DNA from 3 places in the Mesobacillus sp. S13 genome. Region 1 is predicted to be linked to each of the others. Evidence: riboswitches for the same ligand, from Rfam matches in the RefSeq annotation. Region 1 holds a riboswitch; each other region holds the start of a gene.
What was found. A riboswitch is a leader RNA that binds a small molecule or an ion and turns the genes downstream of it on or off. The one in region 1 is predicted to bind cobalamin.
Positions count from the first base shown of each region.

Region 2: another riboswitch for cobalamin. It lies ahead of LGO15_RS01145 (ABC transporter substrate-binding protein); the one in region 1 lies ahead of LGO15_RS02020 (acyl-CoA thioesterase).
Region 3: another riboswitch for cobalamin. It lies ahead of LGO15_RS11500 (ABC transporter substrate-binding protein); the one in region 1 lies ahead of LGO15_RS02020 (acyl-CoA thioesterase).

Region 1 covers NZ_CP084622.1:394,139-400,090, reverse strand. The annotation lists gene LGO15_RS02025 (ribonucleoside-diphosphate reductase subunit alpha) at 1-951, opposite strand, end outside; gene LGO15_RS02020 (acyl-CoA thioesterase) at 926-1,438, opposite strand; cobalamin riboswitch at 1,603-1,788, opposite strand; gene LGO15_RS02015 (LutC/YkgG family protein) at 1,888-2,589, opposite strand; gene LGO15_RS02010 (LutB/LldF family L-lactate oxidation iron-sulfur protein) at 2,586-4,010, opposite strand; gene LGO15_RS02005 ((Fe-S)-binding protein) at 4,029-4,745, opposite strand; gene LGO15_RS02000 (FadR/GntR family transcriptional regulator) at 4,788-5,495, opposite strand; gene LGO15_RS01995 (L-lactate permease) at 5,573-5,952, opposite strand, start outside.
Region 2 covers NZ_CP084622.1:205,030-210,981, reverse strand. The annotation lists gene LGO15_RS01165 (MFS transporter) at 1-70, shown strand, start outside; gene LGO15_RS01160 (VOC family protein) at 340-723, opposite strand; gene LGO15_RS01155 (heme ABC transporter ATP-binding protein) at 773-2,218, opposite strand; gene LGO15_RS01150 (FecCD family ABC transporter permease) at 2,218-3,276, opposite strand; gene LGO15_RS01145 (ABC transporter substrate-binding protein) at 3,242-4,198, opposite strand; cobalamin riboswitch at 4,432-4,614, opposite strand; gene LGO15_RS01140 (hypothetical protein) at 4,870-5,646, opposite strand.
Region 3 covers NZ_CP084622.1:2,250,926-2,256,877, reverse strand. The annotation lists gene cobD (threonine-phosphate decarboxylase CobD) at 1-182, opposite strand, end outside; gene cbiB (adenosylcobinamide-phosphate synthase CbiB) at 139-1,122, opposite strand; gene LGO15_RS11505 (adenosylcobinamide amidohydrolase) at 1,119-1,940, opposite strand; gene LGO15_RS11500 (ABC transporter substrate-binding protein) at 1,906-2,877, opposite strand; cobalamin riboswitch at 3,072-3,269, opposite strand; gene LGO15_RS11495 (DUF2515 family protein) at 3,504-4,640, opposite strand; gene shc (squalene--hopene cyclase) at 4,757-5,952, shown strand, end outside.

The DNA of each region.
Region 1 (5,952 bases):
CTCGTCCCCATTGTTCAGCTTTGCGTCAAGGAATGGGAAAATGTCTTTATGCCACACATCCAGGTAGACAGCGATTGCACCCTGGCGCTGCCCCAATTGATCGACCGAAACCGCTGTGTTATTCAGCTGCTTCATCCATGGAATGACACCTGAACTGATCCCTTTAAAGCCTTTAATATCACTGCCGCGGCTCCTGATTTTCCCGAGATAGACACCGATGCCTCCTCCGTTCTTACTTAAGGTAGAAATGTCCGTGTTGGAATCATAGATGCTCCTTAAATCATCAGCCACCGTATCGATAAAGCAGCTCGATAGCTGGCCATAGCTTTTGCCGGCATTGGCTAGCGTTGGAGTCGCCACAGTCATATAGAGGTTTGAAAGCGCCCAGTAAGCTTCCTCCACTAATTGAAGCCGCTTTTCTTTCGGCTCTTCCGCCAGAAGGGTCATGGCGATAATCATGAACCGCTCCTGCGGCAGTTCAGCAACATCCCCTGTATGCGTGCGTGCCAGGTACCTTTCCACCATCGTTAACAGGCCAATATATGTAAACAGTTCGTCTCTCTCGGGCTCAATGACTCTCTCAAGAAAATCGATTTCTTCCCGTGAGTAAGATTCTACGATTTTCCCATCATAGATCCCTATTTCTATCAACCTATTGATCAATTCATAGAAGGATCCGTAACCAGTTGCTCCTCTGAAGGACGAACTAAGCTTGTACAATCTCTTCTGGTAAAGCCGTGCTGCAACATAGGTCCAATCTGGCTCATTCCGGTCAATTCGCTCTACTGCGTTCAGAATCAGCATGTTCTTGACCTGGTCATCTGTCATATTTTTCACCCGAAGAGCCTGTTCCGTTTTTTCTTTAAAATCCGAAAAGTCCAGCAGTGGGAATGCTCGTTCCATTTCTTCGATCTGCTTCGCGGCTCTATCCTCTTTTACTTGATTGCTCATTCACGATCCCTCCAGCTTGATTACTCTTCCTCTTTTCCAGTCTATGCTGCCTTCTCATATCAGCCGTGTTGAACAGCTGCCACTCCTCATCATTCTCTGGAATGACCTTTGCCACCGGAACGGGAGTACCCTTTTCATCCTTAGCGACCATGGTTAAAATCGAGGTGGTCGTCAAAGTCTTTTTACAAGTCTTCAAGTTTTCGCTTTCCACTTTTACGAACACTTCCATGGATGTTCTCCCTGTCGAAATCACGATTGCTTCCAGGGTCAATATATCGCCCACTACTGCGGAAGAGAGAAAATTAACCGAGTCAATCGAGGCCGTGACGACTGCCGTTCTGCTGTGTTTCATCGCCGCTATCGCAGCAATTTCATCAATATATGCCAATACCGTTCCGCCAAAAATCGTCCCAAGATGGTTGGTGTCCGGAGGCAAAACAAGCACATTTTGAAAAGTCCTCGACACATTTGTTGATAATCCTTCCATTCCTAACCTCCTGTTTTTTTAAAAATACTTCCTGAAAAATGAGAAAAACCCATCTCGAAAGATGGGTTAAAGTTAACGTTGATGTCATGAACGCTCATATGTAGCTAAAAAACAGCATGAGCCTGTCAATTGATCCCCGTAATACCTTCCCAATTCCCGAAGAAGATAACACGAATAGATATGGCAGGTCTCCTGACTTGTGCTTCACCCTACTTTGAGGCCTTCCCATCTATTTGTTAGACAGTGGTTCTTCCTCATTTCGTCAGCACTTACAGTTGCGGGAACAGTTCTGGATTCTCACCAGATTCCCTATTAAGTCTTATTCAGACACCATATTTACCGGTATATTCAATATTTAGTTATGAAACTACTTATCTAACACAATATATCGTGTTATGAAATGATAGTATATCATCTTTCATTCTTTTTCAACTATTTTTCATCGAAGCTTAATCCACGACAATGTATGTTGCTTTGACAGGTCCGTGCACTCCGACAATCAGGTTCATTTCGATGTCGGCACTGTTGCTTGGGCCGGTGATGAAACTGACATAGGAAGGGACGTCTTCGCCGCTGGCCTGTGCCTCGTGGATGTGTCTGGCTGCCTGAGTCATCCGTGGCACGAGGGTGCTTTTCGGAATGATGGCAATGAACGTCCGCGGCAGCAGACTGATCGATCGCCCATTGTCTTTCGTATTGAACAATGTCACAGTGCCAGACTCGGCAAGCGTGATGTCGCTGAACACAAGCCCTACATCTGCTCGTTCCGCAATCTTTTGATTTTCCTTGCCAAGCGCTGGATTCCACACATGGACATCCACACTGTCTCCCTGGTCTTCGAAAAACTTCGTGATCCCATACTCCTGATGGCGGACATCATTGGATGTGACAATCGCCTTGCCTTCATAGGCCTGAAGCGTTTCGTTCAAAACTTCCGTCAGGCCGGCACGGTCTGTCCTTTTAAAAGTGGTATGGATGACCTGGCAATGTTTTTCAAGCACTTCAACCAATTCGTCCTGGCTCATACCTTTGAACACTTCATCCTGAGGAGTAACGCTCCATTGTGGCCGCTGTACTCCTTCTGTCCGTCGCTCCCGGCCTAGTCTGGACGCCAGTTTATTTAAAAAGGCTTCTCGATTCTGGATGCTCATTTGGATTCACCGTCCTTCTGTCTTTGCTTGAACCACGAACGGAACGACTGTCCCTGTGGAGCATAAAAATCACGGACTTCGGTCCACGCCTTCAGTGGCCCTGGCCCATTTTCAATCATTCCATCTTTCGTCCATGGCCCAAGTGCCGGCTTGGCCATTTTCGCACTCATATTATAAACCGACGGATTAGAAGCCCAAGTGGAAAAACCTTTCATCATCAACTTTTCTGCCGTTGGGGTCATATTTTTTTCCACAATGATCTGTCGATGGCGGATCAGATGCTCATGCAGTGGAATTTTAACAGGACAGGCTTCCGTACAGGCTGCACACAAGGTCGATGCATATGGAAGCTCTTTATGATCTTCGTAACCTTCCAGCAGCGGTGTGATCACAGCACCGATTGGCCCCGGATAAATTGAGTTGTATGCATGCCCGCCGATATGACGGTAAACCGGACATGCATTGATGCAGGCTGCACAGCGAATGCAATGCAGAGCCGATTGAAACTCGGTTCCAAGGATTTTCGAGCGTCCGTTGTCGACAATCACCAAATGGAATTCCTCAGGACTGTCCACTTCCTGCTCAAGGCCAGCACCCGTAATCGCCGTGATATAGCTCGTCAATTTCTGACCAACCGCCGCACGTGTCAATAGACTGACAAGGACCTCCATCTCTTCCCATGTCGGTACGATCCGTTCCATACCCATCACCGTGATCACGATATCCGGAAGACTCGTCACCATTTCGGCGTTCCCTTCATTTGTGACCAGCGTGATTGAGCCAGACTCCGCAATCGCAAAGTTGCAGCCAGTCACACCGACATCAGCTGATAAAAAGTCCTGGCGCAGCTGCTCACGGGCAAAGGCAGCCAGTTCCTCCGGCGTGTCAGATCCGGTATAGCCTTTTTTCTTCGCGAACGTTTCGCGGATCTGTTGTTTGTTTTTATGCAGCGCAGGAGTCACGATATGGGATGGCGGATCTTCATCCAATTGCAGGATCCATTCGCCAAGGTCGGATTCCACCACTTCAGCGCCAACTTCCTCAAGCGCCTTATTCAAGCCGATTTCCTCAGTGACCATCGATTTCGCCTTGACGACTTTTTTCGCATCTTTCTTTTGAATGATGCTTTTCACATACTGGTTCGCTTCTTCTGCTGTCTCGGCAAAAAATACATGCCCGCCGCGTCTTGATACTTGCTCACTCAATTGATGCAGGTAATAATCGAGGTTTTCCAGCGTATGGGTGCGGATTTCCTCACCTAAATCGCGCCAGTCCTCCCAGTTTCCAAGCTCAGCCGCCTGTGTAAGCCGTCCGGTCCGGAATCTGCCTTGCGCGGAGGAAACAGCCTGCCGCATAAAATCATCTTTAATTCCTTTTTGGATTCGATCTTTATAAGGAACTTCACCAATTTTGATGCTCATCTCTTTTCCCTCCGTTCCTTAGTGTGTATTTAAAATTTCTGTGATGTGGATGATCTTCACTTTTTTGCCTTCTCGCTCCATGCGTCCGCCAATATTCATCAGGCAGCCCATATCAGCACCGACAAGATACTCCGCTTGCGTCTCTGAGACATGGCGCGACTTTTCACTGACCATCTCTTGAGAAATGACCGGATTCTTCACGGCAAACGTTCCGCCGAAACCGCAGCAATCCTCTTCCCACGGCAAATCTACCAGCTCAACACCCTTCACATTGTGCAACAGGATTTTCGGCTGTTCTTTTACCCCAAGAAGGCGTTTCATATGGCAGGAAGAATGGAATGTCACTCTTCCTTTAAAAGTAGAGCCCAAATCAGTGATGCCCATTACATCCACAAGGAACTCGGTAATTTCGTAACACTTAGCAGCGAAGACCTTCGCTTCTTCTTCCCACTCAGGGTCTCCTTTAAAAATATGTGGATATTCCTTCAGCATGCTCACGCAGGAGCCTGATGGCCCGACCACATATTCCGAGAAACGAAAAGCCTTCATCATCTGTTTCATAGATTGCTTAGCCTCTTGTAAATACCCGCTGTTATAGGCAGGCTGCCCGCAACACGTCTGTTCCATCGGGTAATCCACTTCACATCCAACTCGCTCAAGGATTTCAAGCGTATTTCTTGCCACATCTGCAAAAAGAATATCGCTCAGGCACGTACTAAATAAGGATACTTTCATGATTGTCCACCTCTGGTAAAAGTCAGCGAATCACCGCGCTAATCACTCAATGCATTTAAAAAGTCGGTCCTGCACTTTCTGTAAATGCTCAAACATGGCTTGGCGCGCTTCATCTGGCTGTCGATTTTTTATTGCTTCAAAAATCCTTCGATGCTCAAAATGCAAGTCATCAACAATGTTATCTGAATACAGGAGTACCTTCCGGGTTTCCTGAATGGTTTGTGAATTCAGCGCTGAGACGCTGCTCATCAGATTGATCAATAATTTGTTATGTGTCGCATTGGCGATGGCAACATGGAAATCCAGATCCGCTGTCGAAGCGAGCTCCTCATTTCCATTGGCATGCTCCATCACGATCAACGCTTTTTCGATCGCCAGCAAATCTTCCTCCTGGCGTACAGCAGCAGCATGAGCCGCCGTGCCGCTTTCCAGAATCTTTCTGACCTCATACAGTTCCTTCACATCTTCAAGCTTCATCAAGAAAGCGCTAGTGACGGGCAATTGGAATTTCGAAGGGTCAAAGGTATTCACAAACGTTCCTTCTCCCTGGCGCATCATCACCAGCCCCATTGTCCGCAGGCCACTCAATGCTTCCCGAATCGTGGAACTCCCAACGTCAAAGCTTCTTGCCAGCTTTTCAACTGAATCTAATTTATCACCAGGTTTTAACTCACCCGTTTTTATCAACTCAATAATTGAGTCAGCAACTTGTTCATAAACTTTTTTAATCTCAACTCTTTTGTATGGCATGTCGTTCATCTCCCATCTATTCCTTACTATTATACAGAGAATTTAGTTCTCCGAAAGATAGTGGGACCTTTTGGATACTATAGAAGGTTTAAAAAGATAAACCCAGAAATTCCAGCGAGGATTCCATAGAAAATCGCAGGCGCTAACGTTTTACGAATGATCTCGCCTTCTTTGCCGGATACTCCAACAACTGCACTTGCAGCAACGACGTTATGCACACAAATCATGTTTCCAGCAGCTGCCCCAATGAGCTGGACGGCCAGCACGATATTCGACTCGAGGCCAACGGAATCTGCGACGTTGAATTGAATTGGCGAAAACGTCAGCGTCGATACTGTGGCACTTCCGGTAATGAACGCCCCCAGCTCACCAAGGAATGGAGCAACGAAGATCCATACCGAGCCCAATGAGCTTGCGAAGGACTCCGCAATATACTGCGGCATGCTGATCAATTCAT
Region 2 (5,952 bases), 190 kb from region 1:
GATCACACTGCCCCTTTTAGGCATCGCAGCATCACTACTTGCTAAAAAACCAGTGAAGGAAGTTCATTAGGATTTTGAGGGTTGGCTTATATATATTAGCTATGTGACCTTTTCGCAGATTCTAACTACTTCGGGCTTATAGGATGTTTCTATGTGACCTTTTTCAGCTTTCTGCCCCAATTTGGGCATATAGAACTTTTCTATATAACCTTTTTCAGCTTCCTGCCCCAATTTGGGCTTAAAGACCTTTTCTTTGTGACCTTTTTATAGCAACCAACCACATTTTGGTCATATAGACATCACGAAAAACCCCTGCAGCCAATAGCTGCAGGGGTTTCGTCATCCAATCGGAGTGCATATTTCAATATAATGTCCATCAGGATCTGCTGCATAGGCGACGACCTGGCCCCATGGTTTTTCGGTTGGCTCGAGCAGGATCGGGACTCCCGCTGCACGCAATTTTTCTACTGCGCCAGGGACATCCTCTGTCACGAATCCTAGCTCAAAGGTTTGTTCTTTCCTTACGCCATCCGGTATGGGGAGCGTCGTGATTTCGCGGCCGCCTTCTCTTGTGTTCATCGACAGCACGGTGCTGCCAGTTTCATACTCGATATAGGTCCCAAACTCATTTCTAAGTTTAAGGCCTAGCAGCTCACCGTAAAAATGCTTTGTTTTTTCCAGATCGGAAACATATAGGATGACATAGCCCATTTTCATTTCCATTCTCATCACCTCTTATAATTAAGATTCGTGATGAAGTGGATGGTTTCCTTCATTGAAACTTGAAAGCAGTTTTGCTGTTTCTATAGTTTAGGATTGCTTCCTTTGTGCAGGTGTAAATCCCCTCGCTGATTAGCTTGCCGAGCGGTGTTGCAGTGCCGGCATAGGAAATCTCTTCGCCTTGCTGTGTTGCAGCGATACAGATGCTGTCCGTGGAAATGCCAGCTGGCTGGCCGGCAACCCCAGCTCCGCTCCCTTCCAGTTCCTGCAAGACACTTATTTTTGCTTCTGCCGCGGTCATTGCACTCTGGATAAAAGCTTCCTCAGAAATTTTGCCGTTAATGAACAGCCATGTATTGATATTCCGGGGGCTGTCCCGATGTGTGCTGCCCGCAGAAACAATAATGAAAATCGACATTCCTTCAGCTTCAAAGGAGCGGTATGATGCTGTTTCAACCGGAACAGCCGTCATCATCCCCACCGTTTCGCTTGGGATGAATCCATTCTCCTGTAAGTAGTCTGCCATTTCTGCTTTATGGTCACTGCAGTCATACTCCATCGGGACAACACGGTGAACGAACGAACTATGCCAGCCAATCCCGGCACCGGTGATTCCCGAAGACATTGTCCTCAACTTCACTGGTGACTGTAGGTCAATACGGTCTGCCCCCACATCAAGAAATCTGTCGTCTATTTGCGGCGCAGCGTCATGAACGCCGTCGGTTTCCGGCATGAGCAGCAATTGAGGCCTAGCGATTTCCGGATGCGGATGGTTTTTGATCTCCGTCTTATAGACACTTTTGATCCGCTCTTCTTTTAACACTTCAACAGGAGAGTCGACAATCAGCAACTCTCCGTTTTCCATCAGCAGCAGCCTGTCACAATACAGTGATGCCAGGTTCAAATCATGAAAAATGGAGACGACCGTCAACTCCTCTTCAGCTGCCCATTTTTTCAGCAGGTCCAGCAGCTCTTTTTGAAAACTTAGGTCAAGATGATTCGTTGGTTCATCGAGCAGCAGAATCCTCGGTTGCTGCGCCAGTGCCTGAGCGAGGTAGACTCGCTGTTTTTCGCCGCCAGATAGTTCGACGATTGATTTTTCCTGGAGATGGGTAATTCCTGTCTGGTCCATCACCTTCACGACAATCTGTTCATCTTCCTCACTCCAGCTGTGGAACCAGCCTTTCTGGTGTGCATAGCGCCCGAGCGATACGGTTTCTTTCACACTATAAGGGAAGGCCTGGTCAGAATGCTGCGGCAGGACTGCCATCATCCTGGCAAGCTGCTTCGGTGTATACTGGGTCAATGGCCGGCCGTCCAGCTCAATGTCACCTTCCCTGGATTCCAAAGCGCCACTGATCATTTTTAACAGAGTGGTTTTCCCGCTTCCGTTCGGGCCAAGAATTCCAAACAACTCACCCTTGCCAACCTGAAAGGAGATTCCCTTCAACACCTCGCCACCTGCATATCCGCCTGTTAGATTCTTCACTGTGATCATCAGCCAGCACTTCTTTCCTTGCGATTTTTCATTAAAATAAACGCAAAAACCGGCGCACCGATTAATGCCGTGATCACGCCGATCGGCAATTCCGAAGGAGCGATGATCGTTCGGGATATCAGGTCTGCGAGAATCAGGAAGCCGCTGCCCATCAGGACGGATAGCGGCAGCAGATGACGATGGTCCGGTCCCCAGACTGTCCTTGTCAGATGAGGAATGACGAGACCGACGAAGCCGATTGTCCCGGATACGGCAACCGCTGAACCTGTTAAAAGTGAACCAGAAAGCAAAATCAGCAGCTTCCGGCGCTCAACATTGACACCTAGATGCTGTGCGCGCTCCTCGCCAAACGACATGGCATTCAGTTCTCTTGTGTTGGCAAGCAAAATCACCAATCCGATTATAAAGAAAGGAAAAATAATCTTAATATAATCCCAGCCGCGCATCGACACGCTGCCCAAAAGCCAGCCGATGATTTGCCTCAGCTCTTCGCCGGAGAGCGCAATCATCAAAGAAATGAAAGAACCTAGAAATGAACTTAAGATAATTCCGGTTAGAATGATCGTCTCCACCCTGAGCAGCCTGTCGACTTTCCGGGCAAAAAACAGCACAAATAAGACTGTGGCAAAGGCGAATAAAATAGTCAGCACCGGCAAGGTGAAGGCACCAATCAGCGGCAGTGAAATGCCAAAAAACAGCGTGACAACCGCACCGATGGAAGCACCTGATGAAATCCCAAGCGTGTAGGGATCTGCCAGCGGATTGCGCAGCAGGCCCTGGAAGGCAGCACCGGCAATAGCCAGAGATGCTCCTACAAGCCCTGCCAGCAATACACGCGGCAGCCTGATTTCCATGACGATACTTGCATACATCGGATCGATTTCCTGTCCCTGTAAGCGGAAAATCTCAGCACCAATAATCTCAATAATAGCGGGCACAGGGATGGAAACCGTTCCGATGGAGATGCCCAGCAGCATCGAGATGATCAAGAATGCTGCCGCAAATAGATAGGCAATTCCTTTATTATTTAAAAACGTCTGGGTAAATGGTTTTCGCAAGCTCCTCTGCTCCTTCAGCGAGCCTTGGACCTGAACGGGTAACGAGGTCGGAGTGGACATCATATACACGCTGGTCCTTGACCGCTTTTACATTATTCCAGCCCTGCCGCGCAAGAACCTGCTCATCTGCATTTTCTGTATAATAACCATAGGTTGTCACAATGACATCCGGATTACGCTCAATGATGGCTTCCGGGTCAACCTTCGCCCAGCCATCCAGATCGCCAGCAGCATTCTTTGCGCCGATCAACTCCAGCATTTCATTGATAAATGTACTCTTGCCAGCAGTGTAGATTTCCGGCGCTGGTGAAACCTCGACAAATACAGCTTTCTGCTCTTCAGGTTTAATTGCTTCTGCTTTCTTCTTCAGTTCCGCAAAACTATTTTTCATATTCTCAATAAGTTCATCTGCCTTATCTGTCTCGCCGATGGCCTGGCCAATCATCTCGATTGATCGATATACCTCTTCAAATGACTGAGCATCATTCACGACGACAACAGCAATTCCCGCATCCTTCAACTGCTGAAGCCCCTCTTTCGCGGTATCCGCAGTTGAACCAGGTGCAAGGACGAGGTCCGGCTTAAGGGAAATCATCTTCTCGATATTGAACTCCATGCCGCCGACTTTTTCCTTTGCCATTGCCTCTTCTGGATAATTGTCGAAATCGGTGACACCGACAATCGCGTCTCCGCTTTCAAGTGCATAAACGATTTCCGTGTTGCTCGGCATCAGGGAAATGATTTTTTCAGGCTTTTCCTCAATGACAACTTCTTCATCAAGCGCATCTTTTACCGTAACCGGGTATCCAGCCTTCTGCTCCTGCGCAGTTTGTTCGCTTTCCTTCTTTTCTGGCTGTGCTTCCGTGCCGCAGCCTGCCAAGATCATGGCTGCTGCCATCATCAACATCAATAACTTCTTCATTTGCTTCTCCTCCAATTTTTCGATGAGCTTTGCCAAATCAGGCTGTTGATTTCCGTCCCAGGCGCTTCACCTTTCACTCCAATCAACAGAATGTTAAAATCGTGCAAATATTGACCAAAGCCTTTAATAAATAAAAAAACATCTCCACCTGAAGGGGAGATGTCCGAGTAAGCAAATGTTTTTATCATCATAAAATACATAGAGCCAGCCGGCACCTCCCTATCCTCGTAGGTTTGCTTGTGCAATGGACAGGCAGGTCTCCTGGCTCATGGTCAATGCTCGCTGCGCCTTCCCATACATTTGTACAGTGGCATTTACAGCTTGCTCCCATTTACAGTGGCGGGACCGCGTTGGATTTTCACCAACTTCCCTATTAAGTCTTGTGATAAAAAGACACCTGTTCATTTGATATGTAATTTTCCGCTAAATCCCATTATACACGATTCCAAAAATTGCTCCAAAAAAATTTCTTTTTCGACTTATTGGAAGCTCTTTTCTCAAACTTTGTTGCTATTGACTACAGAATAGGATTAAATGACCATTTTTCTTCATAAAGATTTTAGCCTATTGTGAGAAAAGAGCTTGAACACTTAATAACGACCTACAAACTGAGTATTTGTTACGTTAAAATCGGTTTTAGGATTTTAACAACATTCTTTCCGAAAACAGATTTATTGAGCAAGCAAGCTCCACTCTTTAGCTTTTTTATCGAAGATAATCCTGCCATCCGGATTGCTGGTGCTGGCTTCTTTATATTCATCATGCATATCATCCATGTTGGCAAAATCACCGATGATCCAGATTGGGATTTCAATTCTGTTACGGCTTTGTTGGATGTTTTTCAGCGAAAATACGGCCCCTTCTTTTAGGGCTGGCGTCAATGATTTCAGGATTTCCTTGCTGACAGAAGGATAGGATTTCTTTTTCCGGATCCCGAGCAGTGTTTTTTCCGGCTTCATTTCCCCTAGTTTGCCTGACAGGACAAGGCCAAGCATTCGGAAAAAATCATTGAGATTGCGGTAATAGGTTTTATTGAACCAGCCATCTTCAGTGGAGAGGAACACAAAACGGTTATTAAGCTGATTATAAAAAGGCAGTTTCAAATGATGCTTGATATGCCCGAGATAAAGAAGCTCAGCAATCTCTTGGGCCGACAGCACATTCAATGCTTCCACTTCCTCAAAATCGATCCAGCAAAAATCCCCGTATGCATGGACATTGGCTCCAACTAATTTTTCGACGCTGTCTTCAGATACATACTCAAATAAAGTATGTCTGTTGAACTCACCATCCTCATAGCGATGCTTCAACAGCAGCAGATGGTTGAGTGAATCAGACAATGACCTTGCGAATTCATGGAATTCGACCCCATGCGAGAGCACATACTGGTCCCGTTCGTTCATATGGACATATAGTAAATCCCTGCTATAAGGATGGTTCTTTTTCAAAGACAAAACCTCCTGGAAAAATTCTCAGCTGCAAATGACCAGCGGCTCCGTACAAATAACACTTCTTCCATTCTAACAAAAATGACAGAAAATATCTTATCCTGACACTTCAAAAACATAATTATTATCGACTTTTTCCGCAAAAAGAATCCAACCTGGACCAGAAACTAACACGTCTATTAAATCGTCTAATAGTTACAGGAATATGTTACCTTGGCAGGGATTGTAAGAATCATCCTTTTACGCTAGCATAAAATGGTAAGACTGCTGAGCAGTGAGCAGGAAAGCTAACTGAAAGCGAAAAAA
Region 3 (5,952 bases), 1.9 Mb from region 1:
GTTCCATGAGGGTCTGGATACTCTATGACAGACTCAAAGAGCTGTCCCCAATTCTCTTTTAATAAAGGAGGCGGACCCAGTGGATTAATATTGGCACTGAAATCAAGCGTTTCTATCGGAACTGGCAAATTCATTGCTTCATATAAATAGTGTGGATTGGCACCATGAGTAGGCCATTTCAAATAGAATCCCCCCAAGCCACAGGATGGCTAAAAAAAGTGGAACAGTACCTGTGACAATTTTGTTAACTGCTAGAATATGATTTTTCTCAAGGAAAACTAGTGCTTCGCCCATCGTTGCCCGCTCCGAAATGATCCCTTTATAATGATTGATGCCTCCGAGCTGGACTCCGAGTATGATTGCCACAGCAGCTTCTCCCCATCCGCTGTTTGGGCTAGGGTGCTTTTTGGCATCGCGCCTGACCAACTTCCACGCGGCCATTCTTGTCGTATAAAACGGACGATTCGCAACGATCATACAAACTGATGTTATCCGGCTTGGCACCCAGTTGACCAGATCATCCAGCTTCGCTGATGCCCAGCCAAAATCTAAATATTGATCGTTTTTATAACCAACCATCGAGTCACAGGTATTGATGGCCCGATACAAGAGCGCCAGCGGAGCTCCGCCAATCATTGCCCAGAAAAGAGGAGCGGTAATGCCATCGCTCGTGTTTTCGGCTACCGTTTCGACAGCAGCACGGACAATTTCAGGTTCCTGGAGCTGCTCTGTGTCCCGTCCAACTATCCAGCTAAGCTTATGCCTCGCCTTTCCCAAATCATTTTCTGCAAGTGGATGATAGACTGATAACCCGGCTTCCTTCAGGCTTTTTTGCGCAATGGCAGCCGCAATCATCACGGCTTCCATGAGGATTCCCACTAATGGATGAAGGTAATAAGACAATGATGTGACCAGGACAGCGACGCCTCCGACTGTCAGCAGGACGGCAGCGACCATGGCAATTCCTTTAGCTTTTCTGCCGCTGCCTCTATTCAATCCCCTGTCTAACTTGAAGATGAGAGTTCCCATCCATTTCACCGGATGAGGCCAGTCTGGCGGATCCCCAACGAACCAATCAAAGATGACAGCAAGTGTCAGGGCGATAAGGTGGTTCAGAATCATTTCGTCACCCTTTTCTTGCTGTTCCTGATTGCTTCTACTGTACATTCATGGACTCCCTTGCCAATAGTCCGCCCAAGAGGAGTGATCGTACCGGCGTATTCCAGCTTTTGTCCCTGCTGGCTCGAGGCAACCATGATGCTGTCAGTAGATGTACCCGTTGCCACCGTACCAGAAAGTTTGTCCCTTATTTCGAGATCGTGCAGCGCCTTTGTCTTTGCTTCAGTAGCTGTCATCATACTCTGGATGAACGCTTCCTCCGTCAGTACTCCGTTGACGAAAAGCCAAATGTTGATGGTTCCAGGTGACATGTCATAGGAGTAATACTCGCTGCTTTTCGAGGCGTCCACCGCATTGCCGGTACCTGCCGTCACAACGATAAATACAGAGAACCCTTCTTCCTGATAGTGCTTAAAACAAACATCCTCCAGCATCACAGCAGTCATCATCCCGACCGTTCCTTCAGGCTTAAATCCCTTTTCCTTCAAATAATGAATCATTTCTTCCCGATGGTCACTGCAATCATAACTCTTGTCCACATGCCGGTTCACAAAGCTGCTGTGCCAGCCTGTTCCCGCCCCGACAACTCCCGAAGACATTGTTCTTAATGGAATTGGAGAATTCAAGGCGATGAATCCTTCTCTCATTTGGAGATGGCGTTCTCCTATTTCCACTGATATTGCATCATTTGGGCTAGCCGCAGGAAACAAACTCGTTTCCTGCAATGCTCCCTTAGTATGAGACTTAGTTTTAATGCTTGTCCGCAAGATATGAGAACCCATCGTATTATTTAAAAACATCCGGGTAAACCGCTTTTGCAAGCTCTTCTACTCCTTCTGTCAGCCTTGGGCCTGTTCTTGTCACCTTGTCGGAATGAACATCGAAAACACGGTTTTCCTTGACCGCCGTAATCTTGTCCCAGCCTTCACGGCTTGTAACATTTTTCACCGGCTCAGGTGTATAGTAACCATGGGTCGTGATGATCACCTCAGGATTGCTTTTTATGATTGCCTCGGAATCCAGCTTTGGCCATCCCTCTTCTGTAACGGTGTTTTCTGCATGAATGATCTGCAGCATTTCGTCAATGAAGGTATTTTTTCCAGCAGCATAAACTTCAGGTGCAGGCGAAACCTCTACGAATACCGACTTTCTGTCCTCTTCTTTTATTTCCTTTGCCTTTGTCTTGATCTCTTCTATTTTCTTCTTCATGTCTGCGATCATAGCATCGGCTTTTTCCTTTTCGCCTGACGCTGTACCAATCATGCTGATTGATTCATATACTTCATCGAACGTTTTCGCATCATTCACGATCAGCACTGTAATTCCAGTGTCTTTAAGCTGCTGAAGTCCAGCTTCAGACGAATGTGCACTAGAAGCATGGGCAAGAACCAAATCAGGCTTCATAGAAATGATTTTCTCGAGATTGAACTCCATGCCGCCAATCTTCTCTTTCTCCCCCACTTCTTCAGGGAAATTATCAAAATCAGAAACTCCGACAATCTGTTCTTCCAGACCCAATCCATAGGCGATTTCCGTATTGCTCGGAATCAGGGAAACTATTTTTTCCGGTTTCGATTCTATGGTCACTTCCTGCCCTGTTCCATCCGTAATAGTGACAGGGAACTTCACTTCTGCCTGCTGGACAGTTTCAGTGTTCTTTGTCTCCTTAGCATTTGACTGCTCAGCATTGCTGCCGCAACCTGCCAAAGCACCAATTAATAACATTAAAGCAAATAATAACGCATTTAACTTCTTCATCTTTTCATTCCTCCGATTTTTGATTGAATCGATCGTTTTTTAACAAGCAATCAAACTTGCCTGTTCGGTGTAAAACAAAATGAAATCTTTCTATGAAACTAAAAAAACACCTCCATTTTACTCATGGAGATGTTTGTGTCGGTTCTTCTAATAAACAGCCAGAATCGTTCCCAAACACCTCCTATCCTCGTAGGTTGTGGCGCGAAGAATCAGGCAGGTCTCCTGGCTTCTGGTCATCGCTATCAAGCGCCTTCCCATACAAAAAGTACAGTGGCATCAGGCTTGAAGCTCCCAGTTACAGTGGCGGGACCGCGTTGGAATTTCACCAACTTCCCTATTAAGTCTCTAAACTACTAACTCGTTTAGAAGACACCAGATTCTTTATGTATTCAATTTTCCGCTGTTTTTAATTATACACAAATAATGTCGGGGGGAGTAATAATTTGTATGAATTTGTTAAAATTTAATTCTCATTGATTCCCTTCTGCAAGTTTAATCACTTAAAATGCAATGATAGTATGTTAGTTTTATACATAAAAAAATCAAAAGTCTTTAAGCCTTTTGATTATAAGACTTTGAACATTGTAAAAGTATTTATCAATATCGGGACCACCGCTCATGAAGCATTAATCTTCTTCACGGAATAGAATGGCTTCCTTCGCCATTACCGCAAGTTCAATTGTTTCAATGGTTTTGCAATAATTATTTAGTATCTCTCCATCCAAACTGACATCATCATGAATATAATCCAGTACATGCAAATCCTCAAACCAATCTCCACTCTCTGCTTCCTCATGAGGGGTATTAGGCCACGCATATTTTAAAGCAGGACTGTATAGCCGCTCGGCACCCTTTCTCAACACACAATTTTTGACCTTTCGCTTATAAAGGGACCGGGGAAATGAGTCATTCACATCATTAAACAAATCCGGCCAATAATCCTTTCGCGAGCCCGTGTGAGGGTGTTCATGAGCCCATTTCAATACCCCTTCCAGCATCTCTTCCTGCTGAAAAAGAAGCGAGTACAATTTTTTTCCGAATATAATTCTTTCGTGGAGCGAAGTGAAATACCGTAAGGATGCGCCGGCAAGCGAAGCCTTCTCCCTTTTGTCCCCTATACCATAGGGAAAAATAGTGTTATTAAGGTTCAAAAAATCATACATTTTAAAGCTGACCGTACCTGTTACGACTTTTTTATAATGATGATTTTGAATCAATCTTTTTTCCAAATAGCTTTGTTCATTGATGACCATCGCAACAGCCAAAGTAGATTTATCCCCACTGTGCCAATAATAGCGCCACATCGTCTCCATGAAGGCGGAAGTTTGAAAATGAGGCAGAAGATGGAACATTTCCTTGCTGCTCATCACACTCAGCTCATAAATCATAAATTGAGGATACACATCTTGAAAAATCAGCCAGCTGCCGCGTTCCAAAAAGGCAAAAAAGTCGTTCTGTTCTCTTTCAGACAATAGTTTTGTCAGCAACTCCCCTTTTAAATCCGTCATGTTCCAGCCGACGTTACGCGATACCATATGTCCGAGAAATGCCCAATGTATTTCAGGGTGTTGAAGGTAAAACCGAAAATACGCTTGCGTCCGTGATACATTGTTCTGATTAAGTTGTCTCGTCTGTTCTTTTATAAGCTGAATCCATCGTTTATCATATTTTGACAAACTGGGCAGATGGCCGGAAGATTTCTTTTTCATCTTTTTCTTTAAATCTTTTTTCACGTCTGCGAAAGAGTTCAGCAAAAACGGCATCATCCTTCATAATAGTTCATTTTTAGCGGATCAGTCATTCCCATCAATGGAATGCATATTCATTTTGTTCATGGAATATGAATACAAAGATGAATATTTGGGAGAGGATGGGTTAAATGAGGCATCGTGTAATGAAGGAAATGGACAGAATCGCTGCTCAGTTAATTCAGGACCAATCAGACGACGGTGCCTGGCGTTATCCTTTCGAGACCGGGATCGCAACGGACTGCAGTATGATTATCTTATTGCGGACATTGGAGATAAATGACGAGGAGTTCATTGAAGAATTGGTAAAACGAATCGCCGGACAACAGCAGGAAGATGGCTCATGGAAACTGTTTCATGACCAGGAAAAAGGAAATCTGACCTCCACTGTGGAAGCGTATTATGCTCTTCTCTATTCTGGTTACCGCGATCGAACAGACAAGGATATGCAGGCTGCCAGGAGGTTTATCATGGCGAACGGCGGGGCCTCGGAAGTCCATATGTTTTTGAAAATCTTGTTGGCCTTAACTGGACAATGTGAGTGGCCGCACCTCCCCATTAATATTGAAGTGATGCTTATACCCGACTCCTTCCCTATCAATCTTTTTGACCTCTCCGTTTACGGCAGAGCCAACATTATCCCTTTTTTGATTCTCGCCAATACGAATTTTCGTAAGAGAACGCCCCGGTCGCCCGATCTCTCCGATTTGTTTCAAAACAAAGAAGTTCGTTTCTTTACAGAGGATCAAGAAGAAGAGACCCGCTCGCTGATCAAATGGATCAAACAAGGCATCCAGGGGATGAAATACCATGGAAACCTTCGCGAATTGGCATTATATCGTGCCGAAAAATACATGCTGGACAGAATCGAACCGGACGGCACGTATTTAAATTATTTCAGCACAACTTCCCTTATGATTTTTGCCTTACTGGCGAGAGGCTATCATACTACCCATCCAGTGATTACCCGTGCAGTGCAAGGGTTAAAAGCAATGACCTGCCGTATTGACGGAGAACTCCACTGCCAGTACACGACGGCTACAGTCTGGAATACGACATTGATTAGTTATGCTCTGCAAGAATCCGGTATTCCCTATTCATCCAGCACTGTCCAAAAGGCAAATCAATACATTCTCTCTCGCCAGCATCTCAAATACGGAGATTGGGCGATTCATGAGCCTGACGTATTACCAGGAGGCTGGGGATTTGCAGACTTGAACACTTTCCACCCAGATATTGACGACACTACCGCTGCACTGAGGGCGATCCGTACTTTGGCCACAGAACAAGTGGATTGCCGGCAGGCTTGGGATCGAGGAGTAAATTG